4 regions of the Scandinavium sp. UTDF21-P1B genome follow, and region 4 is predicted to be linked to each of the others. Evidence: predicted binding sites of a transcription regulator. Region 4 holds the regulator's gene; each other region holds the start of a gene.
The links. The regulator CRP, encoded in region 4, controls carbon source genes, mostly activating them, when cyclic AMP is high. The targets are predictions, from matches to a motif close to ATGTGANNNNNNTCACAT.
Positions count from the first base shown of each region.

Region 1: the regulator CRP is predicted to act here: its motif matches at 6,010-6,027, upstream of udp (uridine phosphorylase).
Region 2: the regulator CRP is predicted to act here: its motif matches at 4,813-4,830, upstream of focA (formate transporter FocA).
Region 3: the regulator CRP is predicted to act here: its motif matches at 4,457-4,474, upstream of AB1287_RS12435 (sugar transporter).

Region 1 covers NZ_JBFLVD010000019.1:16,509-24,655, reverse strand. Annotated here, with positions in the region: gene AB1287_RS16715 (S-type pyocin domain-containing protein) at 1-396, opposite strand, end outside; gene AB1287_RS16710 (carboxylate/amino acid/amine transporter) at 872-1,771, shown strand; gene metR (HTH-type transcriptional regulator MetR) at 1,659-2,612, opposite strand; gene metE (5-methyltetrahydropteroyltriglutamate--homocysteine S-methyltransferase) at 2,730-4,991, shown strand; gene AB1287_RS16695 (dienelactone hydrolase family protein) at 5,090-5,896, opposite strand; gene udp (uridine phosphorylase) at 6,151-6,912, shown strand; gene rmuC (DNA recombination protein RmuC) at 7,051-8,147, shown strand, end outside.
Region 2 covers NZ_JBFLVD010000011.1:144,094-152,240, reverse strand. Annotated here, with positions in the region: gene aroA (3-phosphoshikimate 1-carboxyvinyltransferase) at 1-557, opposite strand, end outside; gene serC (3-phosphoserine/phosphohydroxythreonine transaminase) at 626-1,714, opposite strand; gene AB1287_RS07240 (DUF421 domain-containing protein) at 1,893-2,585, opposite strand; gene ycaO (30S ribosomal protein S12 methylthiotransferase accessory factor YcaO) at 2,723-4,489, shown strand; gene focA (formate transporter FocA) at 4,889-5,746, shown strand; gene pflB (formate C-acetyltransferase) at 5,798-8,080, shown strand.
Region 3 covers NZ_JBFLVD010000015.1:46,150-54,296, reverse strand. Annotated here, with positions in the region: gene AB1287_RS12460 (methyl-accepting chemotaxis protein) at 1-230, opposite strand, end outside; gene sad (succinate-semialdehyde dehydrogenase) at 393-1,778, opposite strand; gene ptrR (putrescine utilization regulator PtrR) at 1,882-2,760, shown strand; gene AB1287_RS12445 (PhzF family phenazine biosynthesis protein) at 2,757-3,545, opposite strand; gene AB1287_RS12440 (PhzF family phenazine biosynthesis protein) at 3,545-4,345, opposite strand; gene AB1287_RS12435 (sugar transporter) at 4,549-5,742, shown strand; gene bla (class A beta-lactamase) at 5,781-6,635, opposite strand; gene AB1287_RS12425 (MarC family NAAT transporter) at 6,679-7,347, opposite strand; gene marR (multiple antibiotic resistance transcriptional regulator MarR) at 7,606-8,040, shown strand; gene marA (MDR efflux pump AcrAB transcriptional activator MarA) at 8,063-8,147, shown strand, end outside.
Region 4 covers NZ_JBFLVD010000018.1:295,157-303,303, forward strand. Annotated here, with positions in the region: gene argD (bifunctional acetylornithine/succinyldiaminopimelate transaminase) at 1-1,124, shown strand, start outside; gene AB1287_RS16500 (YccS/YhfK family putative transporter) at 1,128-3,200, opposite strand; gene crp (cAMP-activated global transcriptional regulator CRP) at 3,260-3,892, opposite strand; gene AB1287_RS16510 (OsmC family protein) at 4,199-4,603, shown strand; gene AB1287_RS16515 (phosphoribulokinase) at 4,698-5,564, opposite strand; gene AB1287_RS16520 (YheU family protein) at 5,601-5,819, opposite strand; gene AB1287_RS16525 (hydrolase) at 5,816-6,838, opposite strand; gene AB1287_RS16530 (ABC transporter ATP-binding protein) at 6,937-8,147, opposite strand, start outside.

The DNA of each region.
Region 1 (8,147 bases), on a different contig from region 4:
TACTGCGAACTGTATTCCTTCCTGCCCACTGTTCAGGGCCAGTATGCCGGGCCCGCCCAGTAGCGATATGGCGCCCTGAGCCTGTTCCGGAGTAAATTCAGGAACGGGCATCTGTCCGGTCATCAGGTTAATCGCAACGTGCTTTTCAGTGTCAGTGGCGTAGCACATCGCCACACCTTTTCCGTCATCCCTGTCCATCACCCACTGCATGCCCAGAGCCTGAAAGTACATCTGGTAGCAGGCTTTTTTCTTTGACCTGAACTTATATTTTCCGTCACCGAGGCTGATGACAAGTGGTTCCTTTTCGGGGAGAGGATTACCGGAGGGAGAGACGATGGCTTTACCATTCGAATCATAAGGTATGCCATCTTTGTAGTACGCTGGGATGATTGCCATGTGACTTCCTTTTGTCTGAAATCCGGAGGCTATGGTTCAGCCCCTGTCCTGATAAATCTCTGGCTACAAGGTTCATTAGACCATTTAAATATTGTGGATATTTTATTGTCAATACATTCAGTTAATTAGAGGATTTTTAGTGGACGTAATGATTGCGAGGTAACAGCGGCTGACAGATATGATAGTAATCGGGCCGTCAGGGCGGCTTACTGGTGTGTCACTCAATACCTTCAGCGATACGACTTACAGTGACTCGAATCCTGAATAGCTGCGCGGAATAGTGCTACACAGCCAACTGTAGCGGCATTCGGCGCAGCTATTTAGATTATTCGTGGCGATTCATTTAACTATCAGTAATCGACCCTATTTTATTTTGGGAAAAGGCTGGCATAAGGCGTGGTTGCTTGTCATTTGTTCAGTTGTCAACCGGGGACTCCGCTACAATGAGCGCTCACTCACCTCAGAGAGTTTCATCGTGGCATTATTGATTATCACCACCGTGCTGTGGGCATTCTCCTTCAGCCTGATTGGCGAATACCTGGCGGGCAGCGTCGACAGCGTTTTCTCCGTGCTGGTCCGCGTGGCCCTGGCGGCGCTGGTGTTTTTACCGTTCCTGCGCGCCCGTGGTCAGTCGCTGCGGGTGCTGGTGCTGTATATGCTGGTGGGCGCGATGCAGCTCGGCATCATGTATCTGCTGGCGTTCCGCGCCTATCTCTACCTGACCGTTTCTGAATTCCTGCTGTTTACCGTGCTGACGCCGCTCTATATCACGCTGATTTATGACTTAATCAGCAAGCGTCGGCTGCGCTGGGGCTACCTGCTGAGCGCGGGGCTCGCGGTGATTGGCGCAGCCATCATTCGCTATGATCACATTAGCCCGCATTTCTGGACGGGCCTGCTGCTGGTACAGCTCTCCAATATCACTTTTGCTATCGGTATGGTGGGGTACAAACGCCTGATGGAGATTCACCCGATGCCGCAGCATAACGCTTTCGCGTGGTTCTACATGGGGGCATTTCTTGTGGCGCTGGTGGCGTGGTTTACGCTGGGGAATCCGCAAAAGCTGCCGACGACGGGGCTACAGTGGGGCATTCTGGTGTGGCTCGGCGTGGTGGCTTCCGGGATTGGCTACTTTATGTGGAACTATGGCGCCACGCAGGTGGACGCCGGCACGCTTGGCATCATGAATAACATGCACGTGCCTGCCGGGCTGCTGGTGAATTTCGCCATCTGGCAACAGCAGCCGCACTGGCCGAGCTTTATCACAGGGGCGCTGGTGATTGTGGCTTCACTGTGGGTCCATCGCCATTGGGTCGCTCCGCGTTCCGCACAAACGGCAGATGATCGCAGGCGTGGTTCCGCGCTGAGCGAATAAACGCTTCCGTTACCGGCTGGCGCTGCTCGCCGTCGCGCACCGCAGCATACAGCCGGCTCCACAGACCTTCGCCCAGGGTTTTGGTGACCACCAGACCCTGGCGCTCAAAACTTTCCACCACCCAGTGCGGCAGAGCCGCAATGCCCATCCGCGCCGCTACCATCTGAATCAGCAGCAGCGTGTTATCGACGCTCTTCAGCGACGGGCTGACGCCTGCTGGTTGCAGAAAGTGCCGCCAGATATCAAGCCGTTGGCGCTGCACCGGGTAGATCAGCAGCGTTTCGCTGGCGATATCTTCCGGCGTAATACGGGTTCGTGACGCCAGCGGGTGCTCCGGGGCCAGCACAAGACGCACTTCATAATCGAACATCGACGAATAGTGCAGGCCACTGCGCGGCAGGATGTCGGAGGTCAGCACAACATCCAGCTCGCCCTGCTGAAGGGCTGGCTGTGGGTCGAACGTCACGCCGGATTTGAAATCCATCTCCACCTGCGGCCAGGCTGCGCGGAAGTTCTCCAGCGCGGGCGTCAGCCACTGAATGCAGCTGTGGCACTCAATGGCGATACGCAGAGTCGTTTGCTGCGGTTCATTGCAGGCCTGTAAAGCACGGCCGATTTGCGGCAATACCTGATTCGCCAACTGCAAAAGGATCTCGCCCTGCGGCGTAAAGCGCAGCGGCTGGCTTTTACGTACGAACAGCCGGAAGCCAAGGCGCTGTTCCAGATCGCTGAACTGGTGTGAAAGCGCCGACTGCGTCTGGTGCAGCATTGCCGCTGCTGCCGCAAGCGAGCCGCTGTTCCGCAACGCCTGCAGCGTTTTCAGGTGTTTAATCTCGATCATGAAAGTCCTTCACTTCGGCATGAAAATGTTGCGCTTGAGGAATATACAGTAACCGCCAATTATGGATGTGTAAACATCTGGACGTCCAAATAACAAATTTCCTCAAGGGGCAACGACATGACTATCAAAAACCATACCCTCGGATTTCCTCGCGTTGGTCTGCGCCGCGAGCTGAAAAAAGCTCAGGAAAGCTACTGGGCAGGCAACATTTCCCGTGAAGAGCTGCTGAACACCGGGCGTGAGCTGCGCACCCGTCACTGGCAACAGCAGAAAGACGCCGGTGTGGATTTACTGCCGGTGGGCGATTTCGCCTGGTACGACCATGTTCTGACCACCAGCCTGCTACTGGGCAACGTGCCGGCTCGTCATCAGAACAAAGACGGCTCAGTGGATATCGACACTCTGTTCCGCATCGGTCGCGGTCGTGCGCCAACCGGCGAACCAGCCGCAGCCGCTGAAATGACTAAGTGGTTTAACACCAACTATCACTATATGGTGCCGGAATTCACCAAAGGTCAGGAATTCAAACTGACGTGGACACAGCTGCTGGATGAAGTGGACGAAGCGCTGGCGCTCGGCCACAAGGTGAAGCCTGTGCTGCTTGGCCCGGTGACGTATCTGTGGCTGGGTAAAGTGAAAGGTGAACAGTTTGACCGCCTGAGCCTCCTGAAAGATATTCTCCCGGTTTACCAGCAGGTGCTGGCGGAGCTGGCAAAACGCGGCGTGGAATGGGTGCAAATCGACGAGCCAATCCTGGTGCTGGAACTCCCGCGCCCATGGCTCGACGCCTTCCAGCCTGCGTATGACGCATTGCAGGGCAAAACAAAACAGCTGCTGACGACCTATTTCGAAGGCGTGACGCCAAATCTGGACACCATCACCGCGCTGCCGGTGCAGGGCCTGCATGTCGATCTGGTGCATGGTAAAGATGACGTGTCTGAGCTGCACAAGCGTCTGCCTGCTGACTGGCTGCTCTCTGCGGGCCTGGTAAACGGCCGTAACGTCTGGCGTGCCGATCTGACGGAGAAATATACGCAAATTAAGGACATCGTCGGCAAACGCGATCTGTGGGTGGCTTCTTCTTGTTCTTTGCTGCATAGCCCGATCGATCTCAGCGTGGAAACCCGCCTGGATGCAGAAGTGAAGAGCTGGTTTGCCTTTGCCCTGCAAAAATGCGAAGAGCTGGCCCTGCTGCGAGATGCGCTGAACAGTGGTGATACTAAAGCCATCACAGAATGGAGCGCGCCGATTCAGGCTCGCCGTCACTCCACCCGCGTGCATAATGCGGCGGTAGAGCAGCGTCTGGCGGCGATCACCGCAAAAGACAGCCAGCGCGAAAATGCGTACGAAGTCCGTGCTGAAGCGCAGCGCGCACGTTTCAGGCTGCCAGCCTGGCCGACAACGACTATCGGCTCTTTCCCGCAGACCACTGAGATTCGCGGCCTGCGCCTGGACTTCAAAAAAGGCGCGCTGGATGCCAATAACTATCGCACCGGGATCGCTGAACATATCAAACAGGCGATTGCCGAGCAGGAACGCTTAGGTCTGGACGTGCTGGTGCACGGTGAAGCAGAGCGTAACGACATGGTGGAATACTTTGGCGAACACCTCGACGGCTTCGTCTTTACCCAAAACGGCTGGGTGCAGAGCTACGGCTCCCGCTGCGTGAAGCCGCCTGTGGTGATCGGCGACATCAGCCGCCCTGAAGCCATCACCGTTGAATGGGCGAAGTATGCGCAGTCTCTGACTGACAAACCGGTTAAAGGCATGCTGACGGGCCCGGTAACCATTCTCTGCTGGTCCTTCCCGCGCGAAGACGTGAGCCGTGAAACTATCGCTAAGCAGATCGCGCTGGCGCTGCGTGACGAAGTGGCGGATCTGGAAGCCGCAGGTATCGGCATTATTCAGATTGACGAACCGGCCCTGCGCGAAGGCCTGCCGCTTAAGCACAGCGACTGGGCGGCGTATCTGCAATGGGGCGTGGAAGCTTTCCGCATCAACGCCGCCGTGGCGAAAGACGAAACGCAAATCCATACACACATGTGCTACTGCGAATTCAACGACATTATGGATTCTATCGCGGCGCTGGATGCGGACGTGATCACTATTGAAACCTCACGCTCTGATATGGAACTGCTTGAATCGTTTGAAGAGTTTGACTACCCGAACGAAATTGGGCCGGGCGTGTACGACATTCACTCCCCGAACGTGCCAAGCGTGGAATGGATTGAAGCGTTGCTGAAGAAAGCCGCTCAGCGTATTCCGGCCGAACGCCTGTGGGTGAACCCGGACTGCGGTCTGAAAACGCGCGGCTGGCCTGAAACCCGCGCTGCACTGGCGAACATGGTGCAGGCGGCGCAGAATTTGCGTCACGCGTAGTGGAGATGAATTGCCGGGCGACGCCATTGCTTGCCCGGCCTACAAGGACGTTGAAATCATCCCAGGCCCGGTAAGGCGTAACCGCCACCGGGCTTTTTTTACGCTTTTTTATCGCCGTACTGGCTGAACCACGCCAGCATACGCTGCCAGCCATCTTTGGCGGATTCTTCATGGTAGCTCGGGCGATAATCTGCATTAAACGCGTGCCCGGCATCCGGGTAGACGACGATCTCGGCTTTCGCATTGGCGGCCCGCAGCGCCTGGCGCATGGTCTCCACGCTCTCAAGTGAAATACCCGTGTCCTGCCCGCCATACAGGCCAAGCACCGGGGCGGTGAGGTCAGTGGCGACATCAACCGGATGCTTGGGGGAATTCAGGGACTTTTCGCCCACCAGTTTGCCGTACCAGGCCACCGCAGCCTTCAGTTGCGGGTTGTGGGCGGCATAGAGCCAGGCAATTCGCCCGCCCCAGCAGAAGCCGGTGATCAGCAGGCGATTGGCGTCACCGCCGTTGCGTGAAGCCCAACTGGCGACGTGATCTAAATCGGACAGCACCTGCGCATCCGGCACCTTCGTTACCAGCTCGCTGAACAGGGTAGGGATATCGGCGTAATCGTTCGGGTCGCCCTGACGGAAGTAGAGCTCAGGTGCAATCGCCAGATAGCCTTCGTTCGCCAGTCGGCGGCAGACGTCGCGAATGTGTTCATGCACGCCAAAAATCTCCTGCACCACAATGACCACCGGCAGCGGGCCGCCGGTATTTTTGGGGCGGGCGTGATAAGCAGGCATGTTCTCGCCGCGGGAAGGAATAGAGGTTTCTCCCGCGACGATAGCATCGTCAGGCGTGTGAACGATGGTCGAGGCGTGAGGGGCCGCAGCAGGTGCAAAGCCAGTTTTTTCAGTCATGGCATTCTCCGTACCAATAATTAGCGCAGTGGTAAATATAGTCCGCAGGTTGACGATTCACAGTGCCAGAAAACGGCTATCTTATGTGCAGTGCTCATCGTTATCGCTTGTTAATGTGATGTAAATCACTTTTATAAAGAAAATCAATGCAAACATTTTCATCCATAGTGATGGGTGTCACTAAAATGTGCCTGAAGCTTCGGTAAAGTGCGTTTTTGCTTCTGCTGATAAACCGATCCAGAGAGGAGTTTTTTATGTCTAAGTCTGATGTTTTTCATCTCGGCCTCACCAAGAACGATTTACAAGGGGCAACGCTCGCGATCGTCCCGGGTGATCCGGAGCGTGTGGAAAAGATCGCCGCGCTGATGGATAAGCCGGTTAAGCTGGCATCGCACCGTGAATTCACCTCCTGGCGTGCAGAACTCGATGGTAAACCCGTTATCGTCTGCTCAACCGGTATCGGCGGCCCGTCCACCTCTATCGCGGTGGAAGAACTGGCTCAGCTTGGTATCCGCACGTTCCTGCGCGTGGGTACCACTGGCGCCATTCAGCCAAACATCAACGTTGGTGATGTGCTGGTGACGACCGCATCCGTTCGCCTTGATGGCGCAAGCCTGCATTTTGCGCCGATGGAATACCCGGCGGTGGCTGACTTTGCCTGTACTACCGCGCTGGTCGAAGCGGCGAAATCCGTTGGCGCAACCACCCATATCGGCGTGACCGCTTCTTCCGACACCTTCTATCCGGGTCAGGAGCGTTACGACACCTTCTCTGGTCGCGTAGTCAGCCGTTACAAAGGCTCCATGGAAGAGTGGCAGTCGATGGGCGTGATGAACTACGAGATGGAGTCCGCCACTCTGCTGACCATGTGCTCCAGCCAGGGCCTGCGCGCCGGGATGGTTGCGGGCGTTATCGTCAACCGCACCCAGCAAGAAATCCCTAATGCGGAAACGATGAAGAAAACGGAAAGCCACGCGGTCAAAATCGTGGTCGAAGCGGCCCGTCGTCTGCTGTAGTTTTCCTCTCTTCGATAAAAGGCCGACGCGTTCGGCCTTTCTTTTTGCGTATTGCCTCGCAGGAAAGACCTTTCCAACTGGACGTTTATACAGCACAATTCTATGTTGTGCCGGTAAGTCGTTGACGCAGGGGGAGCGGTGGACATTTCAATCATCATTAGCGCAGTGGTAGCACTGCTTGTCGGGGGCGTGTTTGGCTGGTTAGCCACAAAATCCCATGCGGACAGGCAGCGGGCCGATTTCCTTGAAGATCGCCACGAGCTGGAAATGGAGCTCAGCGCGGCCAGACAACAGCTGGCTCAGCATGCCCACTGGCGCGACGAGTGTGAATTGCTGAACAACGAGCTGCGCAGCCTGCGGGATATCAATGCCTCGCTGGAAGCCGATCTGCGTGAGGTGACTACCCGTCTTGAATCCACTCAGCAGCATGCCGAAGACAAAATCCGCCAGATGGTCAACAGCGAACAGCGCCTGAGCGAGCAGTTTGAAAACCTCGCTAACCGTATTTTTGAGCACAGCAATCGCCGAGTGGATGAGCAAAATCGCCAAAGTCTGCACGGCTTGCTGACGCCGCTGCGTGAACAGCTTGATGGTTTCCGCCGCCAGGTCCAGGACAGCTTTGGTAAAGAGGCGCAGGAGCGCCATACGCTGGCCCATGAAATTCGTAATCTTCAGCAGCTGAACGCGCAGATGGCGCAGGAAGCCGTCAACCTCACTAAGGCGCTGAAAGGCGACAATAAAACCCAGGGGAACTGGGGCGAAGTCGTGCTGACTCGCGTGCTTGAAGCGTCCGGACTGAGGGAAGGGTACGAATACCAGACTCAGGTCAGCATCGAAACCGAAGCTCGTGCACGTATGCAGCCCGACGTCATTGTGCGCCTGCCGCAGGGTAAAGACGTGGTCATCGACGCGAAAATGACCCTGGTCGCCTACGAACGCTATTTTAACGCCGAAGATGAATACTCCCGTGAGTCGGCGCTTCAGGAGCATATCGCGTCTCTTCGCAACCATATTCGCCTGCTGGGGCGTAAAGACTATCAGCAGCTGCCGGGGCTGCGTTCGCTCGACTACGTGCTGATGTTTATTCCGGTTGAGCCCGCTTTTCTGCTGGCAATTGACAGGCAGCCGGAGCTCATTACTGAAGCGCTGAAGAACAACATCATGCTGGTCAGCCCCACCACGCTGCTGGTGGCGCTGCGCACCATAGCTAACCTTTGGCGCTACGAGCATCAGAG
Region 2 (8,147 bases), on a different contig from region 4:
TCCTGCGGAGCCAGTGGTGCCGTCATCAGCAATGCCGTCAGGAACTGGCTGGACACGCTACCGTCTACCGCAACTTCGCCACCTGTAAAACCGCCCTTCAGACGCAGCGGTGGATAGTTTTCCTGCTCCAGATACTCAATCTCTGCGCCGCCCTGACGCAAAGCATCAACCAAATGACCAATCGGGCGCTCTTTCATGCGCGGCTCACCGGTCAGCACGATATCGTTGCTGCCAAGGCACAGCGCTGCCGCCAATGGGCGCATCGCCGTCCCTGCGTTACCGAGGAACAGCTCAAGCGCTGTTCCCGCCTGAAGCGGGCCGCCGTTGCCGGTCACTTCGCAGCGGGTACGATCGGCAGAGAGCGTGTACTGAACGCCTAACGCAGTCAGCGCATTAAGCATGTGGCGCACGTCGTCGCTGTCCAGCAGGTTGGTCAGCACGGTGGTGCCACGGGCTAATGCCGCCAGCAAAAGAGCGCGGTTAGAGACACTTTTTGAACCGGGTAAATTGATGGTGCCATCTACGCGCGCGATGGGTTGTAACGTCAGGGATTCCATGAAACTTAACTCTCAAAAGCAGAAAATAAAAACCCCGCAGATGGGCTACGGGGATGAAAACAAGGGCATTAACCGTGGCGACGTTCGAACGCTTTCATAAAGTCGGTTAACGCTTCAACGCCTGCCAGCGGCATTGCGTTATAGATGGAGGCACGCATACCGCCTACGACGCGGTGGCCTTTCAGCGCATGCAGACCGGCAGCAAAGGACTCTTCCAGGAACAGCTTGTCCAGCGCGCTGTCCGCCAGCTGGAATGGCACGTTCATGCGGGAACGGTTAGCCGTAGCTACGTCATTACGGTAGAAATCGCTGTTGTCGATGGTGCTGTAAAGCAGATCCGCTTTCTGCTGATTAACGCGATCCATCGCCGCCACGCCGCCCTGCTCTTTCAGCCATTTGAAAACCAGGCCTGCCAGATACCAGGCGAAGGTCGGCGGGGTATTGAACATTGAATCATTGTCGTTCAGCACGGTGTAATCAAGAATTGACGGACAAGCGATGTGCGCTTTGCCAAGCAGGTCTTCACGGACGATGACCAGCGTCAAACCAGCCGGGCCGATATTTTTCTGCGCACCGGCATAAATCACGCCATAGCGGCTAACGTCTATCGGGCTGGACAGAATAGTAGAAGAGAAGTCTGCAGCAACGATAACATCCCTGCCAAAGTTCGGGGCTTCATCAATGGCGATGCCGTCGATGGTTTCATTCGGGCAGTAGTGCAGATAAGCCGCGTTATCGGAAAGCTGCCAGTCACGCATCGGTTTCACGGCGCGCAAACCATCCACGGTGACTTTGGCATCGATCACGTTTGGCGCGCAGTATTTTTTCGCTTCCTTCACTGCGCTTGCTGCCCAGTAGCCTGCGTCGACGTAATCGGCAGTGGTTTTCTCACCCAGCAGATTCAGCGGTACGCCAGCGAACTGACCGCGCCCGCCGCCGTGGCAAAACAGCACTTTATAGTTGGAAGGGATATTGAGCAGGTCACGGAAGTCTTTTTCCGCCTCTTCGGCCACCTGGATGAACTCTTTGCCGCGATGGCTGATTTCCATCACCGAGGTGCCAAGCCCCTGCCAGTTGCACAGCTCCTGTTGCGCCAGTTTAAGAACATCCGCCGGAAGCATTGCCGGACCAGAACTAAAATTGAAGACCTGAGTCATTTCCCCTCACCACGCTATACAAGTTATCTGCCCGCAGGCATAAGTGTTTCCTGTGGCTATCGGTTTTACCATTCAGTGACACAGGCCGCAATGGCAAATCCTCGCACGCCGAAAAATGCGGCGGCGCTCACACAACAGAATCTGCCAGCTTGACGTCACATTACCGACATTCTTGCTGTCAGGTGATCCGTTTGGCCCTGCTGGCCTTCGCCCATTCCGGATTGGCACAGCGGGCGCATAATTGCCGATCTCCGGCATGGAGATGAAAAATCGCGCTGCATCTGGTACAGGCATAGTCGTTCTCTTCCGGCAATACAGTGAAGCGTTCAACACACTTTCCGGGCAAAATCGGCAAACCGGGTTTCACGTCCTCATCACTGAAGTAATAGACGCTGATCTGGCCGTTGGTTTCCATAATCGCCCGCTTTACCTGCCCGAGATGTTCGATACCGTTCAGGCGTAGCTCCATGAAAAACTCAAACTCCGTCAGGTTTTCCGCGCGCAGTTTTTCCCAGGCCAGTTCGCCATCAGAAACAACGATCACCGGTTTTCCCTCCAGCAGATCTTCCAGCTTTTCACTGTGTGACATCAGCCACATCACCAGCCGGTACAGTATCCCCAGCGTAACGAATACGATCAGCACGGGTAACATAGGAACGTCATCGTAAAACGCAACATCGCCCGCCGCCGAGCCCAGCGTCAGGATAATCAGTACTTCAAACAATGACATTTGTCGGACGCCGCGCCGACCGGTTATTTTTAGAAACAGAAACACCAGCACGAAGGTATAGAGACTGCGCAGCGCCACTTCCGCAAGAAAATCCACGGGTACCTTGTCAAAAGCCATACGGTGAAGATCGAACGCTTGCATTTTTTCTGCCTGAACAGGAGGTTACTGCCTTTAAGCGTAGCTGACTCTTTTATTTTCGCCGACGACGCCGGGACGATAGCGCCTGACACGCAAAACCCGTATCATTGCGCGCTTTCCGTACGACAAAAGTGACTGCCATGACCCAAACCTTTATTCCCGGCAAAGACGCCGCACTGGAAGACTCCATCGCCCGCTTCCAGCAAAAACTGACGGACCTCGGTTTCAATATTGAAGAAGCCTCCTGGCTGAACCCGGTGCCGAACGTGTGGTCCGTGCATATTCGTGATAAAGAGTGCGCGCTGTGCTTTACCAACGGCAAAGGTGCAACAAAAAAAGCAGCCCTGGCCTCTGCGCTCGGTGAATACTTCGAGCGTCTGTCCACCAACTATTTCTTCGCAGATTTCTGGCTGGGTGAAACCCTTGCCAATGCCCCATTCGTTCACTATCCGAATGAGAAATGGTTCCCGCTGCCCGAGGATGATGACGTACCAAAAGGCCTGCTCGATGCGCGCCTGCGCGCGTTTTACGATCCGGACGATCAGCTCACCGCCAGCGGGCTGGTCGATCTGCAATCAGGGAATGACGATCGTGGCGTATGTGGATTGCCATTCACCCGTCAGTCAGACGGAGAGACGGTCTACATTCCGATGAACATCGTTGGCAACCTGTATGTCTCCAACGGCATGTCGGCTGGCAACACGGCTAACGAAGCACGCGTTCAGGGCCTGTCTGAAGTGTTCGAGCGCCACATCAAAAACCGCATCATCGCCGAAAGCATCAGCCTGCCGGAAATTCCTGCGGACGTGCTGGCGCGCTACCCGGGCGTGGTGGAATCCATCGCCAAACTCGAAGCTGAAGGCTTCCCAATCTTCGCCTACGACGGCTCCCTGGGCGGTAAATACCCGGTAATTTGCGTCGTGCTGTTTAACCCGGCCAACGGCACCTGCTTCGCCTCCTTCGGCGCACACCCTGATTTTGGCGTGGCGCTGGAGCGTACTGTGACCGAGCTGCTGCAGGGTCGTGGTCTTAAAGATCTCGACGTGTTTACACCACCGACCTTCGATGATGAAGAAGTGGCTGAGCACGCAAATCTTGAGACGCACTTCATTGACTCCAGCGGTCTGATCTCCTGGGATATGTTTAAGCAGGATGCGGACTATCCGTTTGTGGACTGGAATTTCTCCGGCACCACCGAAGAAGAGTTCGCCACGCTGATGGCGATTTTCCAGGCGGAAGATAAAGAAGTGTATATCGCTGACTATGAACACCTGAGCGTATACGCCTGCCGTATTATCGTGCCGGGCATGTCTGATATTTATCCGGCAGAAGATCTGTGGCTGGCAAATAACAATATGGGCAGCCACCTGCGCGAGACTATCCTGTCGCTGCCGAACAGCGAATGGAATAAAGAAGATTATCTGGCGCTGATCGAGCAGATGGACGACGAGGGTCTTGATGACTTTACCCGTGTTCGTGAACTGCTGGGTATGGCAACCGGAAAAGACAACGGCTGGTACACTCTGCGCATCGGCGAGCTAAAAGCTATGCTGGCGCTGGCGGGCGGCGATCTGGAACAGGCGCTGATCTGGACTGAGTGGACCATGGAATTCAACGCCTCTATTTTCAGCGCTGAACGCGCCAATTATTACCGCTGCCTGCAAACGCTGCTTCTGCTCTCCCAGGAAGAAGAACGCCAGCCGCTGCAGTATCTGAATGCCTTCGTGCGGATGTACGGCGCAGATGCAGTTGAAGCGGCAAGCGCAGCCCTGAGCGGCGAAGCGGCCTTCTACGGTCTGCAGCCGGTCGACAGCGATCTGGCCGCCTTCCCGGCGCATCAGTCACTGTTAAAAGCCTATGAAAAACTGCAGCGCGCAAAAGCCAGCTTCTGGGCAGACCAGCAGTAAAACCACAAATAATGTATGGCGAAATTATTCGCCTGCGCTATATTACGGGGCCACAAAGCGTGGCCCTTTTTTATTTTCTACGGCCCATTATTTAATTTGTAATAATTAAGTTAATTATGCGTAAACACTATTATTAGTAGCTTACGAGGGATGTTAATTTTAATGCATATTACTCCATTTTAATTAACTGAATTAAAGGAGGTTAAGCAAGAAAATTCAACTCATTTTGCAAATTTTAAAATTTATTTTTATTTTGATAATCAAAAAGTTACTCCGCATTCGTTGAAAAACCACGCGTTCTGCGGGCCTATAAGCCAGGCGAGATATGATCTACATCAATTTCTCTTCTATAATGCTTTGTTAGTATCTCGTCGCCGACTTAATAAAGAGAGAGTTAGTGTGAAAGCTGACAACCCTTTTGATCTTTTACTCCCAGCTGAGATGGCCAAAGTGGCCGAGGAAGCGGGTGTCTATAAAGCAACGAAGCAACCGCTTAAAACCTTTTTCCTGGCGATTACTGCGGGTGTCTTCATCTCCATTGCCTTCGTTTTCTACATTACGTCCACGACTGGCACGGCAGGAATGCCGTTTGGTATTGCCAAGCTGATTGGCGGCATCTGCTTCTCACTTGGACTTATCCTTTGTGTTATCTGCGGGGCCGATCTCTTCACTTCCACGGTGCTGATTGTCGTCGCGAAGGCCAGCGGCAAAATTACCTGGGGTCAACTGGCTAAGAACTGGTTCAACGTCTATGTTGGTAACCTGATTGGCTGCCTGCTGTTTGTTCTGCTAATGTGGCTTTCTGGCGAATATATGACCGCCAACGGCGGATGGGGCCTGAACGTCCTGCAAACCGCTGACCACAAAATGCATCATACTTTTATTGAGGCTGTCTGCCTCGGTATTCTGGCAAACCTGATGGTGTGTCTGGCCGTATGGATGAGCTACTCCGGCCGCAGCCTGATGGACAAAGCGATGATTATGGTGCTGCCAGTTGCGATGTTTGTCGCCAGCGGCTTTGAGCACAGCATCGCAAACATGTTTATGATCCCTATGGGTATCGTCGTTAAGAACTTCGCCAGCCCGGAATTCTGGACCGCCATCGGTTCGACTCCGGACAATTTCTCACACTTGACTGTCATGAACTTCATCACTGATAACCTGATTCCGGTGACAATCGGTAACATTATCGGCGGTGGTTTGTTAGTCGGGTTGACGTACTGGGTCATTTACCTGCGTGGCAACGACCAGCACTAACGGTTGTTTCAGGCAGTAAATAAAAAATCCACATAAGAAGGTAGGTGTTACATGTCCGAACTTAATGAAAAGTTAGCCACAGCCTGGGAAGGTTTTGCCAAAGGTGACTGGCAGAAAGAAGTCAACGTACGTGACTTCATCCAGAAAAACTACACCCCATATGAAGGTGACGAATCCTTCCTGGCTGGCGCTACCGAAGCGACCACCGCCCTGTGGGATAGCGTAATGGAAGGCATCAAACTGGAAAACAGCACCCATGCTCCAGTTGATTTCGACACCTCCGTAGCGTCCACCATCACTTCTCACGACGCGGGCTACATTAACAAAGCCCTTGAGAAGATCGTTGGCCTGCAAACTGAAGCGCCACTGAAACGTGCGATTATCCCGTTCGGTGGTATTAAAATGGTTGAAGGTTCCTGCAAAGCGTACGATCGCGAACTGGACCCGATGCTGAAAAAAATCTTCACTGACTATCGTAAAACCCACAACCAGGGCGTTTTCGATGTCTACACCAAAGACATTCTGAACTGCCGTAAATCCGGCGTTCTGACCGGTCTGCCAGATGCCTACGGCCGTGGCCGTATCATCGGTGACTACCGTCGCGTTGCGCTGTACGGTATCGACTTCCTGCTGAAAGACAAATACGCACAGTTCCTGTCCCTGCAGTCTGACCTGGAAAACGGCGTAAACCTGGAAGCCACTATCCGTCTGCGCGAAGAAATCTCTGAGCAGCACCGTGCGCTGGGTCAGATCAAAGAAATGGCAGCAAAATACGGCTGCGACATCTCTGGTCCTGCAACCAACGCTCAGGAAGCCATTCAGTGGACCTACTTCGGCTACCTGGCCGCAGTTAAATCTCAGAACGGCGCTGCAATGTCCTTCGGTCGCGTATCCACCTTCCTGGATGCTTACATCGAACGTGACCTGAAAGCAGGCAAAATCACCGAGCAAGACGCTCAGGAAATGATTGACCACCTGGTCATGAAGCTGCGTATGGTTCGCTTCCTGCGTACCCCAGAATACGATGAGCTGTTCTCCGGTGACCCAATCTGGGCAACTGAATCTATCGGTGGTATGGGCGTTGATGGCCGTACTCTGGTCTCCAAAAACAGCTTCCGCTTCCTGAATACCCTGTACACCATGGGTCCTTCTCCGGAGCCAAACATCACCGTTCTGTGGTCTGAAAAACTGCCTCTGAACTTCAAGAAATTCGCCGCGAAAGTGTCCATCGATACCTCTTCTCTGCAGTATGAGAACGATGACCTGATGCGTCCGGACTTCAACAACGACGACTACGCTATCGCATGCTGCGTAAGCCCAATGGTTGTTGGTAAGCAAATGCAGTTCTTCGGTGCTCGCGCTAACCTCGCGAAAACCATGCTGTACGCAATCAACGGCGGCGTTGATGAAAAACTAAAAATGCAGGTTGGTCCTAAATCTGAACCAATCAAAGGCGACGTTCTGAACTTCGACGAAGTCATGGACCGTATGGATCACTTCATGGACTGGCTGGCTAAACAGTACGTCACTGCGCTGAACGTGATTCACTACATGCACGACAAGTACAGCTATGAAGCCTCTCTGATGGCGCTGCACGACCGTGACGTGGTTCGCACCATGGCATGTGGTATCGCAGGTCTGTCCGTTGCGGCTGACTCCCTGTCTGCTATCAAATACGCAAAAGTTAAACCAATTCGTGACGAAGACGGTCTGGCTATCGACTTCGAAATCGAAGGCGAATACCCGCAGTTTGGTAACAACGACTCCCGCGTTGATGACATGGCGGTTGATCTGGTAGAACGTTTCATGAAGAAAATTCAGAAACTCACTACCTACCGTAACGCTATTCCGACTCAGTCTGTTCTGACCATCACCTCTAACGTGGTTTATGGTAAGAAAACCGGTAACACCCCAGACGGTCGTCGTGCTGGCGCGCCATTCGGCCCAGGTGCTAACCCAATGCACGGTCGTGACCAGAAAGGTGCTGTCGCCTCTCTGACTTCCGTTGCTAAACTGCCGTTTGCTTACGCGAAAGATGGTATCTCTTACACCTTCTCTATCGTGCCAAACGCACTGGGTAAAGACGACGAAGTACGTAAGACTAACCTGGCAGGCCTGATGGACGGTTACTTCCATCACGAAGCGTCCATCGAAGGTGGTCAGCACCTGAACGTGAACGTCATGAACCGTGAAATGCTGCTCGATGCGATGGAACATCCTGAGAAATATCCTCAGCTGACCATCCGTGTTTCTGGTTATGCGGTACGCTTCAACTCCCTGACCAAAGAACAGCAGCAGGACGTTATTACCCGTACCTTCACTCAGACCATGTAATTGGATTTTGACTGAAATTACGCAGTAATCGGCGTACAATAAAGGCTCCACACCCGTGGGGCCTTTT
Region 3 (8,147 bases), on a different contig from region 4:
GCCGCGAGCAAAGACACGCGAGCCCGATCGACGTGGACCTGCTGCAAATGTGCTCTTTGATTATGCTGCTCGCTCAGGCGTGCATTATGCAGCGACCAGGAGAGCAAAAACGAAGAGGCTATTTGCAGCGCGCAGAACAGCCCAATGATGGTAAACACGCCGGCAAGTAAACCAAAATGCTGCGGGAAAAAGCGACGGAGAAAACGACGAGGAATTTGTATTAAGTTCATAATTTTCATCTATAACAACATGTTAGACACGAGTGTACGAAATGAAAATGACAGAACCATGACAGGAAAGGTGTGGGATGTGGCTGGCGGCGCCGCTGCTTACCGGGCCTGCAATATTGTAGGCCCGGCAAGCCTGCGCCGCCGGGCAAAGGATTCAGAGAATCAGTGACGATCCTTCCACACGGTTTGCACATTACAGAACTCGTGCAGACCAAAATGCGACAGTTCGCGGCCGAAACCGCTTTTCTTCACGCCGCCAAACGCCACGCGGGCATCCGAGGCGCTGTAGCCGTTGATGAACACGCCGCCGCACTCCAGCTCGTCAGCAAAGCGCTGCGCCAGCTTTTCATCCGCCGTGTAGACGGTTGCCGACAGGCCGAAGTCGCTGTCGTTCGCCAGCGCCAGAGCATGCTCAGCATCGCGGGCGACGGTAATTGCCGCAACCGGGCCAAACATCTCCTGACGGAAGGCCGTCATGGATGGCGTGACGTTGCCTAACACCGTCGCCGCGTAGTAGTTGCCCTTCCCGGCTATCTTCTCGCCGCCGAGCAGCAGGGTCGCGCCCTCTTCCAGTGTGGCCGTCACCTGGTTGTGCAGTTCATCACGCAGATCGTACCGGGCCATAGGACCGAGATAGTTTTGCTCGTCTTCCGGATTGCCCATTTTGAGCTTCGCAGCCGCAGCCACAAACTTCTCAGTGAAGGCATCAGCAATACCGGCTTCGACGATAAAACGTTTCGCGGCGGCGCAGACCTGCCCGGTATTCTGATAACGGCCAACTACCGCCGCTTTAACTGCCTCATCAATATCGGCATCGTTAAGGACGATAAACGGATCGGATCCGCCCAGTTCAAGCACGCATTTTTTGAGCGCCGCACCGGCCTGCGCGCCAATCGCCTTCCCGGCACGCATGCTGCCGGTCAGCGTGACGGCGGCAACACGCGGGTCGTTAATCATCTGCGATACACCGTCATTGGTGGCATTCACCCAGCCGAACACGCCAGCAGGAATGCCCGCTTCCGTGAAGATCTCACCAATCAGCTTCGCACTGCCCATCACGTTTGGGGCGTGCTTCAGCAGGTAGCTGTTACCGGCCAGCAGAATCGGCACAGCGCCGCGCATTACCTGCCAAAGCGGGAAGTTCCACGGCATCACCGCCATAATCGGCCCAAGCGGACGATATTCGATCACTGCTTTGTTCTGCTCGACCTGAGTCGCTTCGGTGGCAAGCATCGCCGGGCCGTGCTCTGCATACCAGTCGCAGAGATTGGCTGACTTGGCCACTTCACCCCGAGCCTGTGCAATCGGCTTGCCGATTTCACGGCTGATGAGCAGTGCCATCTCTTCGGCGTGCTGGCGGAGCACAGCGCCAACCTTGCGCAATGCATCTGCACGTTCCGCCACGGGAGTGCGTTTCCACTGGCGGAACCCAGAATCGGCCAGCGCTACGGCCTGGTTAACTTCTTCGCTTGTCGCCCACGGCAGACTGAAAAAAGTCTCGCCCGTTGCCGGGTTGAGGGAGATAGCGTGAGTTGCAGGTGATGTCATTTTGTTCTCTCTGTTCAGTGAGGCTGTTGCCTGATACTGCCCCACTCTGCTATTTATGAATAATGAATAATATTAACCACCCTATTCACAATATGAGAACGCAATGGATTTGACCCAGCTTGAGATGTTCAACGCCGTCGCGCAGACCGGCAGCATTACCCAGGCCGCGCAGAAAGTGCATCGCGTGCCCTCAAACCTGACAACCCGTATTCGTCAGCTGGAGGCCGATCTGGGGGTTGAGCTGTTCATTCGTGAGAATCAGCGCCTGCGTCTTTCCCCTGCCGGGCACAGCTTTCTGCGCTACAGCCAGCAGATTTTAGCCCTGGTGGATGAAGCGAGGATGGTGGTTGCCGGAGATGAGCCTCAAGGACTGTTTTCGCTCGGCTCGCTGGAAAGTACCGCCGCGGTGCGTATTCCGCCGACGCTGGCGTTATATAACCAGCGCTATCCGAAGATTCAGTTCGATCTGGCAACCGGCCCGTCGGGTACAATGATTGACGGCGTGACGGAAGGCAGGCTCAGCGCCGCTTTTGTCGACGGCCCTGTGGTGCATCCAAATCTTGAAGGCGTACCGGTCTATCAGGAAGAGATGATGATCGTCGCGCCAAAAGGTCACCCGCAGGTCACGCGGGCCAGCGACGTCAACGGCACCAGCATTTACGCCTTTCGCGCTAACTGCTCCTACCGCCGTCATTTTGAAAGCTGGTTCCACGCAGACCGCGCGACGCCCGGACGCATTCATGAGATGGAGTCCTATCACGGCATGCTGGCGTGCGTGATTGCTGGCGCGGGGCTGGCGATGATCCCCCGCAGCATGCTGGAAAGCATGCCGGGACATCATCAGGTGGATGCCTGGCCGCTGGCCGAAAAATGGCGCTGGCTGACCACCTGGCTCGTCTGGCGACGCGGTGGCATGACCCGCCAGCTTGAGGCGTTTATTACCCTGCTGGATGAAGCGCAGCCTTCCGATACACAAGCTTAACGCAGCAGGATCTTGCCCTGCATCCAGGTGACCGCCGTGCCGCTCATCTGCACGCGGTCACCCCGGAGTTCACAGCGCACATCGCCGCCGCGTGCCGAAACCTGACGCGCCAGCATGGTCGTTTTCCCGAGCTTTTCACTCCAGTAGGGAATCAGCATCGTGTGCGCCGAGCCCGTGACCGGATCTTCAGGCACCGCCACGCCCGGCGAGAAGAAGCGGCTGACAAAATCGTACTTATCATCGCCCTTCGCCGTCACGCAAACTTTGTGTTCATCCGGGAGCATGGCAGCGAAATCAGGCATAAGCGCCTCGACCTGCTCACGATTATCCAGCTCAATGAGCCAGGCGCGCCCCTTGCGTGCGTGGCGATAGTGCGTAACCCCAAGCGCTTTCAGCATATCAGGCGGTGGCGTCAGTTCTGCCGTTTGTCCTGCCGGGAAATCGAGCGTCATCCATTCCCCATCGCGACTGACCGTCAAACGACCAGAGGCGGTATCAAAATGAATGCGCGCATCCGGGTAATCGAGATGGTTAAAGATGACATGCGCGGTGGCAAGCGTAGCGTGACCGCACAGATTGACCTCCACGAGCGTGGTGAACCAGCGCAGTTCGAAGCCGCCTTTCGCCGGAATAAAGAAAGCCGTTTCGGATTGATTGTGCTGCTGCGCCATTTGCAACATCTGGTCGTCCGGCAGCCAGCGCTCAAGCGCGCAGACGGCGGCAGGGTTTCCGGTAAAATTATTCTCGCTGAAGGCGTCGACCAGCCAGACGGGGAGCGTTTGCATCACATCTCTCCTTCACGCAGAAAAACGCTGCCGATCAGATAAGTGGTCGCCTGCCCGCCAATCAGCACACGATCGCCCTTCCATTCGCAGCGCAGCTCACCACCTCTGGCGGAAACCTGGCGGGCCATCATCTGCGTTTTGCTCAGTTTCTCCCCCCAGTAGGGAATCAGCATACTGTGCGCCGAGCCGGTAACAGGATCTTCCGCCACGCTTTCGCCCGGGCAGAAGAATCGACTCACGAAGTCATGCTTATCGCCCGGTGCCGTCACGCAGACCATTTTGCCAAGCGGCAGCATGGCATGGATATCGGGCGTGAGCGCCTCCACCTGCTGCTGATTGTTCAGCACCAACAGGTAATCCCGAGCGACACGTACTTCTTCATAGTTTTCAATGCCAAGCGCCTTCAGCAGAAGCGCAGGCGGATCCGCGGGTTCCGTTTTCCACGCCGGGAAATTGAGCGTCAGCCAGTCGCCGCTGCGGGTGACGATCAGCTCGCCAACAAAACGGGTAGAGAAACGGATTTCCGTATGGGGATAATCCAGAAATTCAAAAATAACGTGGGCGCTGGCAAGCGTGGCGTGACCGCAGAGATTGATTTCCCCCTGAGTGGTGAACCAGCGTAGCTCGAAGCCGCCGTCGGTTCGCACAAAGAAGGCGGTTTCTGACTGGTTATGCTCCTGCGCCATCTTCAGCAAAGTCGCATCCGGCAGCCACTCCACAAGCGGGCAAACTGCCGCCGCATTGCCGCCAAACGTGCGGTCGCTGAAGGCATCTACCATGTAAAACGGAATTTCCTGCATAGTCTCTATCTTTTGTTTTTATAACGACTTAGCAACATTAATAGCGCCTTTGGCGGCAAAATACGAGCCCCCTTTCGGAGGATGACGCATCTTCGGCCACAAGCTTCCGTTATGCGATCTCAGTCACAAAACGATTGTGTTTTGCACAACGATGGTTTTAAGATCGCCTTCTCTTCCTCCCGCAAACCATCAAGACAAGTGCTATGACAACAAACACAGTCTCCCGCAAGGTCGCGTGGCTGCGCGTGGTTACCCTTGCCATCGCCGCCTTTATTTTCAACACCACTGAGTTTGTCCCGGTAGGACTGCTGTCTGATATTGCCCGTAGTTTCTCAATGGAAACCGCGCAGGTTGGCATCATGCTGACCATCTACGCCTGGGTCGTGGCGCTGATGTCCCTGCCGTTTATGCTGCTCACTAGCCAGATGGAGCGCCGTAAGCTGCTGATCGGGTTATTTGTGTTATTTATTGCAAGCCATGTACTCTCTTTCCTGGCGTGGAATTTTAACGTGCTCGTAATTAGTCGTATCGGCATCGCATTCGCCCACGCGGTATTCTGGTCGATTACCGCATCGCTGGCTATCCGGCTTGCTCCGGCCGGGAAACGCGCGCAGGCGCTTAGCCTGATCGCCACCGGCACGGCGCTGGCGATGGTGCTTGGCCTACCGATTGGTCGCGTCGTTGGGCAGTATTTCGGCTGGCGTACGACCTTCTTTGTTATCGGCCTCGGCGCGCTCATCACTCTGATGGCGCTGATCAAACTGCTACCGAAGATACCGAGCGAGCATTCCGGTTCGTTGAAAAGCCTGCCGCTGTTGTTCCGCCGCCCGGCGCTGATGAGCCTCTATTTACTGACCGTCGTCGTCATCACTGCCCATTACACGGCCTACAGCTATATCGAACCTTTTGTGATTAACGTCGCCGGGTTTAACGCCAACTTCGCCACCTTGCTGCTGCTTACCCTTGGCGGTGCGGGCATTATCGGTTCAATCGTGTTCGGTAAGCTGGGTAACCGTCATGCTTCATCACTCGTCAGCGGTGCCATCGCCCTGATGACGGTCTGCCTGGTGCTGCTGCTGGCTGCGGCGCAAAGCGAACTACACCTGACTCTCCTGAGCATTGTGTGGGGTATTGCCATTATGGTGATCGGTCTTGGAATGCAGGTGAAGGTGCTGGCGATTGCACCCGATGCCACGGACGTGGCGATGGCGTTGTTTTCGGGGATCTTTAACATCGGGATTGGCGCAGGTGCGCTGGTCGGGAATCAAATAAGTCTGCACTTATCCATGGCCGATATTGGCTATATCGGCGCGGTGCCCGCGCTGGCCGCACTTATCTGGTCGGTGATTATTTTCCGCCGCTGGCCGGTGGCGCTCGAGGAACAACCGCAGCAGTAAAAAAAGGTGGCGTTTGCCACCTTTTTCTTTCTACCAGCTTACCAGTGTTTAATCAGCGCATCGCCAATCTCTGCAATCTGAGCATTACGCTCGTTCATCGTGGCCTGGGTCTCGGTTAAGTAAATCACCACAATGCGTGAAGGTTTTCCGTCAGGCCCCATCGCCGCCACGATGCCACGAGCGCCGCGCTCACCCGCCCCGGATTTGTCGGCAATAAACCATCCCTGAGGAAGCACTGAGCGCAACAGTGGCCCCGCGACTTTGTCCGCTGTCATCCAGTTGATTAATTGCTTTTGCGAGGCGGCAGTCAGCACATTACCGGTTAAAAGTTGACGCAGCGTCTGCGCCATATGCTCCGGGGTCGTTGTATCACGGCTATCGCCAGGTAGCGCCTCGTTCAGTTCAGGCTCCCAACGGTCGAGGCGCGTTACATTGTCACCCGCTTTACGCAAGAAATCGGTGAGCTTTTGCGGGCCACCAATGGCCTTAAGCAGCAAATTCGCCGCTGTGTTATCGCTCATGGTGATGGCGGCTTCACATAATTCGCCGAGGGTCATCCCGTCAGTCAGATGTTTTTCAGTCACGGGTGAGTAGACGATAAGATCGCTTTTTTGATAGCTGATACGTCGATCGAGTTGTTCTTTACCTTCGTCAACCCGGACCAGAACCGCGCCGCAGAGCAGCACTTTGAACGTACTCATCATCGGAAAACGTTCAGTAGCACGGTAGCCGCTCAATACTTTACCGCTGGAGAGCTCCAGCTCTGCATAACCCACGCGCGCTTTAAGTTGCGTCTCCGCTTCTTTGGCTTTATCCAGAGGCAGCGTCTGGGCAAACGCTGGCACGCAAAAAGCGGCCAGCAGAGGAATAAGAGAAAGACGAACAAGTGGCATAAAATACTCTTCCTTGGGTGTGAATGATGCTTTTAAAATAAGATCATGCCGGATACGTCGAAATAATTTCCAGCACGCCGTTAATAATGAACTGCACGCCCATGCAGACCAGCAGGAAGCCCATCAGGCGGGAGATGGCTTCGATGCCGCCCTTTCCGACCAGGCGCATAATTGCCCCGGAGCTGCGCAGACAGCCCCACAGAATCACTGACACCGACAGGAAAATCAGCGGCGGGGCTATCCATACCACCCAGTCCGGGAAATCGACGCCGTGCTTCACGGTAGACGCCGAACTGATGATCATCGCAATCGTCCCCGGCCCGGCCGTACTTGGCATCGCCAGCGGCACAAAGGCGATATTCGCCGTTGGCTCATCCTCCAGTTCTTCCGACTTGTGCCGCGCTTCAGGCGAATCGTGGGCTTTTTGCTGCGGGAACAGCATCCGGAAACCAATAAACGCCACGATAAGGCCACCGGCAATACGCAGACCGGGAATAGAGATCCCGAAGGTGTTCATCACCACCTGGCCGGCGTAGTACGCCACCATCATGATCGCGAACACGTACACCGAGGCCATCAGCGACTGACGATTGCGTTCGGCGCTGTTCATATTCCCGGCAAGGCCAAGGAACAACGCCACGGTGGTCAGCGGGTTTGCCAGCGGCAAAATTACCACCAGCCCAAGGCCAATGGCTTTAAACAAATCCAGCATAAAAAACACTCCTGTGATAGCAGTCACCTGCCGGCTGAGTATAAGAGCATTCCCGCAGCCCATGCCATGGTTAAATGTTGTCGTTTTTTTGCCATGCAAACACATAACGGACAGTTATCAAATAAGCAGAATAAAGACGTAAAAGTGTGATCCATCTGACTTTAGCAAAAAGTGTGATTAGCTTATTCATTCGATTGACTTATGGTTGCCTGGGCAATAATATCGCCAGCAACTAAACTACTTGCCAGGGCAACCTTTGTGAAAAGCACCAGTGACCTGTTTAACGAAATCATTCCACTTGGTCGCTTGATCCATATGGTCAACCAGAAAAAAGATCGTTTACTGAACGACTATCTGTCGCCAATGGATATCACCGCTTCGCAGTTTAAAACGCTTTGTTCTGTTCGCTGCGCAGTGTGCATCACTCCGGTTGAGCTGAAAAAAGCGCTGTCGGTCGATCTCGGTGCCCTGACCCGAATGCTTGACCGCCTGGCTTGCAAAGGCTGGATTGAACGTCTGCCTAACCCGAATGATAAGCGCGGCGTGCTGGTTCAGCTGACACCGGACGGCGCAGCAATATGTGAGCAATGCCACCAGCTGGTGGGACAGAACCTGCATCAGGAATTAACAAAAAACTTAACGGCGGACGAGGTCGCAACCCTTGAGCTTCTGCTCAAGAAAATCCTGCCGTAACAGAAGAAAAAGAGGTAAGACGATGTCCAGACGTAATACTGACGCTATCACTATTCATAGCATTTTGGACTGGATCGAGAGCAATCTGGAGTCACCACTGTCGCTTG
Region 4 (8,147 bases):
AAGGTAGCCGCATCTGGGATCAGCAGGGCAAAGAGTACGTTGATTTCGCCGGGGGAATTGCGGTGACCGCGCTGGGGCATTGTCATCCCGCGCTGGTCGAAGCGCTGAAAACTCAGGGCGAAACGCTGTGGCATACCAGCAATGTGTTCACCAATGAACCCGCATTGCGCCTGGGCCGTAAGCTTGTGGCTGCCACGTTTGCCGAACGCGTGGTGTTTATGAACTCCGGCACTGAAGCCAATGAAACGGCCTTCAAGCTGGCGCGCCATTATGCCTGCGTACGCCACAGCCCGTTCAAAACCAAAATCATTGCTTTCCACAACGCGTTCCATGGCCGCTCGCTGTTTACCGTGTCGGTTGGCGGACAGCCAAAATATTCTGACGGCTTTGGGCCGAAGCCCGCCGATATCATTCACGTGCCGTTCAACGATCTGCACGCGGTGAAAGCGGTGATGGATGACCATACCTGTGCGGTTGTTGTGGAGCCTATTCAGGGTGAAGGTGGCGTTATGGCGGCCACGCCGGAGTTCCTCAAAGGGCTGCGCGCGCTGTGCGACGAACATCAGGCTTTGCTGGTGTTTGATGAAGTGCAGTGCGGCATGGGGCGTACCGGCTCGTTGTTCGCTTATCAGCATTACGGCGTGACGCCGGACATCCTTACCAGTGCTAAAGCGCTGGGTGGCGGCTTCCCGGTTAGCGCAATGCTTACCACTGAAGAGATTGCCAGCGCATTCCATGTCGGCTCACATGGTTCGACCTACGGCGGTAATCCGCTGGCGTGCGCGGTGGCTGAAGCGGCGTTCGATATTATCAATACCCAGGACGTGCTGAACGGCGTGAATGCCAAACGCGAACTTTTTGTGAAGCATCTTCAGCAGATTGACGCTGAGCTGGACGTATTCAGCGACGTGCGCGGTATGGGCCTGCTGGTTGGCGCCGAGCTGAAGCCGCAGTACAAAGGGCGGGCGCGTGATTTTCTGCACGCTGCGGCGCATGAGGGCGTGATGGTGCTCAATGCTGGGCCGGATGTGATGCGCTTCGCGCCATCGCTGGTGGTGGATAACGCAGATATCGAAGAAGGGATGAAACGCTTTGCTGCGGCGGTTAAGAAGATAGTGGGATGATTTTTATGCCCGACGCTTCAACCAAATCCCATGATGTGGACGCTGGCGCCATGCCACCGACGAAATGGTGTGCATGGTGCTGAGGTGGCCCAGAATCCGCTGTAAATGCTGCTCCACGGTGCTTAACGGCCCGTGGGTCAGCACCTCCGCTGACTCCATGATGTTCGTATCTCCGCTACCGCCCGGCTCGTCATACTCCAGCCGCTGCTGACAGCGCTGCAGCGCAATTTCACAGGACTGTAAATAGCGCTCCGCCAGATCTTCCGTCAGCATGTTGTGCTCGCGCGCAAGCGTGGTCATCGCGTTGATGTGCTCAACGATGAACTGGCTGTGCGTCACCCACAGTTTCATATCTGCCAGATAGTGAGAGTTGAAGCCGGGCTCCTGCATCGCCTGATTTAGCGAGTTAAACAGCGCGTTGTGCGCCTGATTCACCCGCATACGTTGATACGCCAGCGCGGGTGCCTGCGGGTCGTTGCTGAGGATGAGGCGAATGGCTTCCTGATCCGCTTCCAGCGCCTGCTGGGCATTCTTTCGCAGCAATCCGCTTTGCCACTGCGGCCAGAGCCAGACCATGCCACCAAAGGCAATCAGGCAGCCTATCAGCGTGTCGATCAGGCGGGCGACAATGAACTGATCGCCATTCAGCGTCAGCAGCTGAATGGTATACACCGCGGTGACCGTAAAACCGACGGTCGCCCAGCCGTAGCTTTTACGGATAATCAAATAGCTCACCAGCGTAATAATCAGCATGGCCGCCAGCGCGTAGCCTTCAGGGGCATGAAAGTGCAATGTGATACCGGCGATGGTCAGCCCGGCAAGCGTGCCTGCTGCGCGGTGAAAAATTCGTACCCTCGTTGCGCCGTAGCCGTTCTGCGTGACCAGAAGAACCGTCATCAGGATCCAGTAAGGTTTGGGCAGGTGCAACGCGGACCCCATCAGGCTGGCGATGCTCAGCATGACGCTGATGCGCGCCGCATTGCGCAGTGCAGCTGATTTTAGTGACAGATAACTTTTCAGCGCGGCAAACAGCGGCAGGCGTCGCTCGTTATCAGCCATCAGGTTGCGTGGGTAGAGCGGTCTTTGCATGCGTAGTACCCGCGCAATGCGGCCAAAGTGCCAGACGCAAAACTGCCCGACGGGATTATCCGGATGCTGGCGGGCGATCTTTTCCAGCGCGCCGATCTGCTTATCCATGCTAAAGCGTAGCGGAAAGCGGTGATACAGAATGTCATCGGCCATCACCCGCAGACGTGCGGCGATGGTTTGTGCGTTCCAGCGGATCACCGCTTCGGCGTGGCTACGCTCGACCAGCTTTTGCACCTCGGCGGGCTGATGCAGGCTGACGGAGATGTGCTCCTGTAAATCGAGCCCCATCTGAAAGGCGCGCAGCAGGCGTTTATAATCGTGGTTTTTGTTAGCGGCGAGCATATGCAGCTGCTGATAGCACTGGGTAATGAGATCAACGGCCTTTTGCTGGCGAGTCAGCAGCGGTGGCAACGCTTTTTCCGGATCGGTGTGCTGGGTCAGCAGGCTGTATTTGGCTTCGCAGTAATCGGCCAGCTGGCGGTAAAGCAGGCTCAGGGACTCGCGCAGGGGCTGTTCGCGCCACATCCAGAACCAGAACCAGTTAAACAGCCCGTACCACAGCGTGCCCAGCGCGTAGATAAGCAGCGGCTGCCAGACAGGCATGTTACCCGCGAGGCTCAACGTAAAAATCGAGGCGATCAGCGATGCGGGCAGCAGACGCGCATGCAGCGAACTGATTTCGGCGGTAACGCCCAGGGTCATTGCCAGGACGGTCAGAATTAAGGGCAGCGGCACGGTGTGTGCCAGCAGCAGCTGTACCGCCAGGCTGCATCCGGCAAACAGCGAACCACCAACAATCAGGCGTTTAAAGAAGCGCTTGTGGGGCGTGTCGAGACCGGCAATGTTGCAGCAGGCCGGGACTAAGGAGAACAGCAGACCGTACTTGAGATACCCCAGCACCAGGCCGATAGCCACAGGGGTGCATAACACCAGGGTTTGCCGCAGTGCGTAGTTAATTTCCGGGTGATAAATTAGCCTGCGCCACATAGCAATAGCAGTAGAGACAAAAACGGCGTACTGCAGGAGCAATACGCCGTCAAGCGAACTTAGCGGGTGCCGTAAACGACGATGGTTTTGCCGTGCGCGGAGATCAGGTTCTGATCTTCCAGCATTTTCAGGATACGGCCAACGGTTTCACGGGAGCAGCCCACGATCTGACCGATTTCCTGACGGGTGATTTTGATTTGCATACCGTCCGGGTGGGTCATGGCATCGGGCTGTTTTGCCAGGTTCAACAGCGTCTGCGCGATACGACCGGTAACGTCGAGGAAGGCAAGGTTACCTACTTTTTCAGAAGTGACCTGCAGGCGACGTGCCATCTGAGAAGAGAGGCGCATCAGAATATCCGGATTCACCTGGATAAGCTGACGGAATTTTTTATAGGAAATTTCAGCCACTTCACAGGCGGTTTTCGCCCGGACCCATGCACTACGCTCCTGGCCTTCTTCGAACAGGCCAAGCTCACCGATGAAATCGCCCTGGTTGAGGTAAGAGAGAATCATCTCTTTGCCTTCTTCGTCCTTGATGAGTACTGCCACAGAGCCTTTCACGATGTAGTACAGCGTTTCTGCTTTTTCACCCTGGTGAATCAGCGTGCTCTTGGAGGGGTACTTATGAATATGGCAATGAGACAAGAACCATTCAAGGGTAGGGTCTGTTTGCGGTTTGCCAAGCACCATGCGCGGTTATCCTCTGTTATAAGCTGACTCCAGCGGCAGACACGACACTGCCACTGGCTTTGCATTCATATCCTTCCCTGTACCTGGGAAGTCGGCTGTCGGATTTGACTGCAGCCTGTTGTCTGATGTCCTCTGCATACATGCATTACTTCAATGTATTACTGTAGCATCCCGACTGTTTTAGCATAGCTTTTGCCGCGTGTCTCCTGGTGTCTCGCTTCAGCATGACGCACGTCGCCTTCCGTTGCGAGATTTGTTATGTGCGCGTAATCTGTCAGGAAAATTGCAACTCTGGAGTTAACAATTATGCAAGCGCGTGTGAAATGGGTTGAAGGCTTAACCTTCCTCGGTGAGTCAGCTTCTGGCCACCAGATCCTGATGGACGGCAACTCCGGGGATAAAGCGCCAAGCCCGATGGAAATGGTGCTGATGGCAGCAGGGGGGTGCAGTGCGATAGACGTTGTTTCCATCCTGCAAAAGGGCCGTCATGACGTGACGGACTGTGAAGTGAAGCTCACTTCAGAGCGTCGCGAGGAAGCGCCGCGCCTGTTTACCCACATCAACCTGCACTTCATCGTGACCGGTAAAGATCTGAAAGAAGCTGCGGTATCGCGTGCGGTGGATCTGTCTGCGGAAAAATACTGCTCTGTGGCGCTGATGCTGGAGAAAGCGGCGAAAATCACCCACTCGTTTGAAGTGGTGGAAGGGTAATGCCCTCTACGGCCTGATGCCCTCACCCCGATCCTCTCCCCGTGGGAGAGGGAGCAAACATTAAAAACCTTCTCTTCAGAGAAGGTTTTGCAATTTATATCGCCCGACCTTCTATTAACCGCTCGACCAGCGGCGTCATAATCAGCTCCATCGCCAGCCCCATCTTCCCGCCCGGCACCACCAATGTATTCATGTGAGAAATGAATGAGCCCTGCAGCATCGCCAGCAGCCAGGGGAAATCAATGTCGCCCAGGTTCTGGAAATGGATCACCACAAAGCTTTCATCCAGCGACGGGATGCTTTTGGCGGCAAACGGGTTTGAGGTATCTACTGTCGGTACGCGCTGGAAGTTGATATGCGTGCGGGAAAACTGTGGGGTAATGAAGTTGATGTAGTCTTCCATGGAGCGGACGACGGAATCCATTACCGCTTCACGCGAATGCCCGCGCTCGCTCATATCGCGGGTAAGTTTCTGGATCCACTCGAGGTTCACAATAGGCACGACGCCGACCAGCAAATCGACGTGTTTCGCCACATCATGTTGAGGCGTCACCACGCCGCCGTGCAGCCCTTCATAAAACAGCACGTCGGTGGGTTCTGGAAGCGGCTGCCACGGCGTAAAGGTGCCCGGTACCTGATTCCACGGTACGGCTTCGTCATAGGTGTGCAGATATTTTCGTGACTGGCCTCGCCCGCTCTGGCCGTAGGTGAGAAACGTCTGCTCCAGCAGGCCGAAGTCGTTAGCGTCCGGGCCGAAATAGCTGATGTGGCGACCCATATCGCGGGCTTTGCGGATGGCCATGTCCATTTCGGGGCGGGTATAGCGGTGAAAGCTGTCGCCTTCGACTTCCGCGGCCTTCAGGTTGAGCTGGGCGAAGATTTTACGGAAGGCGAGGCTGGTGGTGGTAGTTCCTGCGCCGCTGGAGCCCGTTACGGCGATCACCGGGTGTTTGGCAGACATGACGACTCCCTGAATCAGCAATAGTGATGAGTATAGTCAGCCGTGGAATTGAGTGCGGGGGAGGATATTCACCGTTTCGTGCAGTTCGGACCACACCAGAACGACGTCCCCACGCTGCAATTGTTGTTTTACATCGGCGACTTTATCTTCAAGCGAACGTTCATGTTCACCATAATCGGTGCCTTCGCGCAACACAAAGGTTTCAATCAGATTATCAAGCGTTTCGGGAGCCAGATCCTGCCAGGGGATAATCATGCCACTTTCCCCAGAAAGCGGCTCAGCCAGTCCGGAATGCGCTTTTCGAGCCACATTTCCGGGCGACGGATCGTGCCGCCAATAAACCCGACGTGGCCGCCGTATTCCGTCAGCTGATACAGAATATTCGGCGGAAGCTCTTCCTGCGCGGGGATGGAGTGGTGATCCATAAACGGATCGTCCTTGGCGTGAATGATCAGCGTCGGTTTCGTTATCTTGCTCAGTACAGGCATGGCACTGCACTGGCGGTAATAGTCGATCGCATCGGCGAAGCCGTGGATTTTCGAGGTGATTAAATCGTCAAACTCCCGGATGCGGCGTACGCTCTTCAGGCGTTTGAGATCCACCGGCAACGTACCGGGATAGGCTTTCAGCTTACGGGCGGCGTTTGCCTTCAGCAGGTTCAGTAGATAGCGCTGATACACACGTGAGAAGCCTTTATCGATGTGGTAGCTACAGGCTTCCAGCATAAAGGGGGCGGAAACGATAACGGCGGCATCCAGCGGCGTATTCTCACCTTCTTTCGCCAGCAGGCAGCCGAGCATGTTACCGCCGAGTGAATAGCCAACGGCGGCGGTTGGCACTTCGCCAAACTCCCGGCGTAGCCAGGAGAGGAACCAGGTGCCGTCTTCGGTTTCGCCGGAGTGATAGATGCGCTCTTTGCGGTTGGGCTCGCCGCTGCAGCCGCGAAAATGCATCACCACGCCGAGCCAGCCTCGCTGTTTAGCCGCGTTGATCAGACCGTGGGCGTAAGGGCTGTACAGGCTACCTTCCAGGCCATGAAACACCACAAGGCGTGGTTTGTGCCGTGCCTGATTGGGATCTTCACTCCAGGCCAGATCGACAAAATCCCCGTCCGGCAACTCCAGGCGCTGCCAGTGAGGCGTGAACAGCACTTTGCGGCGAAGAAGACGCGGCAGCATGGTCTGCAAATGGCAGTTGCTGACGCCTTTCATCGGCACAAAGGTGTCACTCTCTTGTGGAGGGACGTCGAACTCTATGGGGGTGATCTGAGCCATTACACCTACTACTGTCGTGAAAAAAACCTGTCTACTATACCGTCAGGAAGGTTTGATGTTTATGAAAATGAGCTTCAGTGTGCTTTTGTTGAGCTTATTCACTCTTCCTGAAGCATCTGTTCGAGCTGCTCGTGAGCCTCAAGCCATGCCATTTCACACTCTTCGAGCCCGGACTTCGCGCTGGCCTGCTGTTGGAGGCACTCGGTAAGTTCAGCTTTGCGGGCCTGATCGTACAGGCCGCTGTCGCCGAGTTTCTCTTCCGCTGCTGACAGCTTCGCGTTGAGTTTCTCCATCTCTTTTTCGAGGCGCGTAATCTCTTTACGCAGCGGCTGCGTCAGGGTGCGAAGTTCCGCTTCACGGCGCTTTTGATCCTTACGTGCCTGGGCGCTGTTGGCATTCTCTTTCGGTGCTTCGTCAGGCTGATTTTCCTGTTTCTGCACATCGCTCAGCCACTGCTGATAATCTTCCAGATCGCCATCGAAAGGTTCCACTTTTCCATCGTGAACCAGATACAGATCGTCGGTGGTGGAGCGCAGCAGATGGCGGTCGTGCGAGACAACAACCAGCGCGCCTTCGAATTCGATTAACGCTTCGGTCAGCGCCTGACGCATGTCGAGATCCAGGTGGTTCGTCGGTTCATCGAGCAGCAGCAGGTTCGGTCGCTGCCAGACAATCAAAGCCAGCACCAGACGGGCTTTCTCACCGCCGGAGAAACGACGCGTCTCTTCGCTGACTTTGTCACCCTGGAAGCCGAAGCCGCCGAGGTAATCACGCAGCTGTTGTTCCAGCACCTGCGGTGCCAGGCGCGCCAGATGCTGCAACGGTGATTCGTCGGCGCGTAAAAATTCCAGCTGATGCTGTGCGAAGTAGCCGAGCTTGATGCCTTTCGCCAGGCCAATCTCTCCGCTCTGTGCGGCCAGTTCGCCCGCCAGCAGTTTAATCAGCGTGGATTTACCGGCTCCATTTCGGCCTAACAGACCGATACGTGAACCTGGCACCAGGTTGAGCTTAATGGAGTCCAGAATGGTGCGGTCGCCATACCCGGCGCTCACTTTTTCCATTTTAAGCAGCGGGTTGGGCAGGCTTTCCGGCTGGCGGAAGCTGAAGTGGAACGGGTTATCGACGTGCGCCGGGGCAATCAGCTCCATGCGCTCCAGCATTTTCACGCGGCTTTGCGCCTGCTTGGCTTTTGAGGCTTTGGCCTTAAAGCGGTCGATAAAGCTTTGCAAATGCGCCACTTTTTGCTGCTGGCTTTCATACATCGACTGCTGCTGAGACAGTCGCGTGGCGCGCTGGATCTCAAACGAAG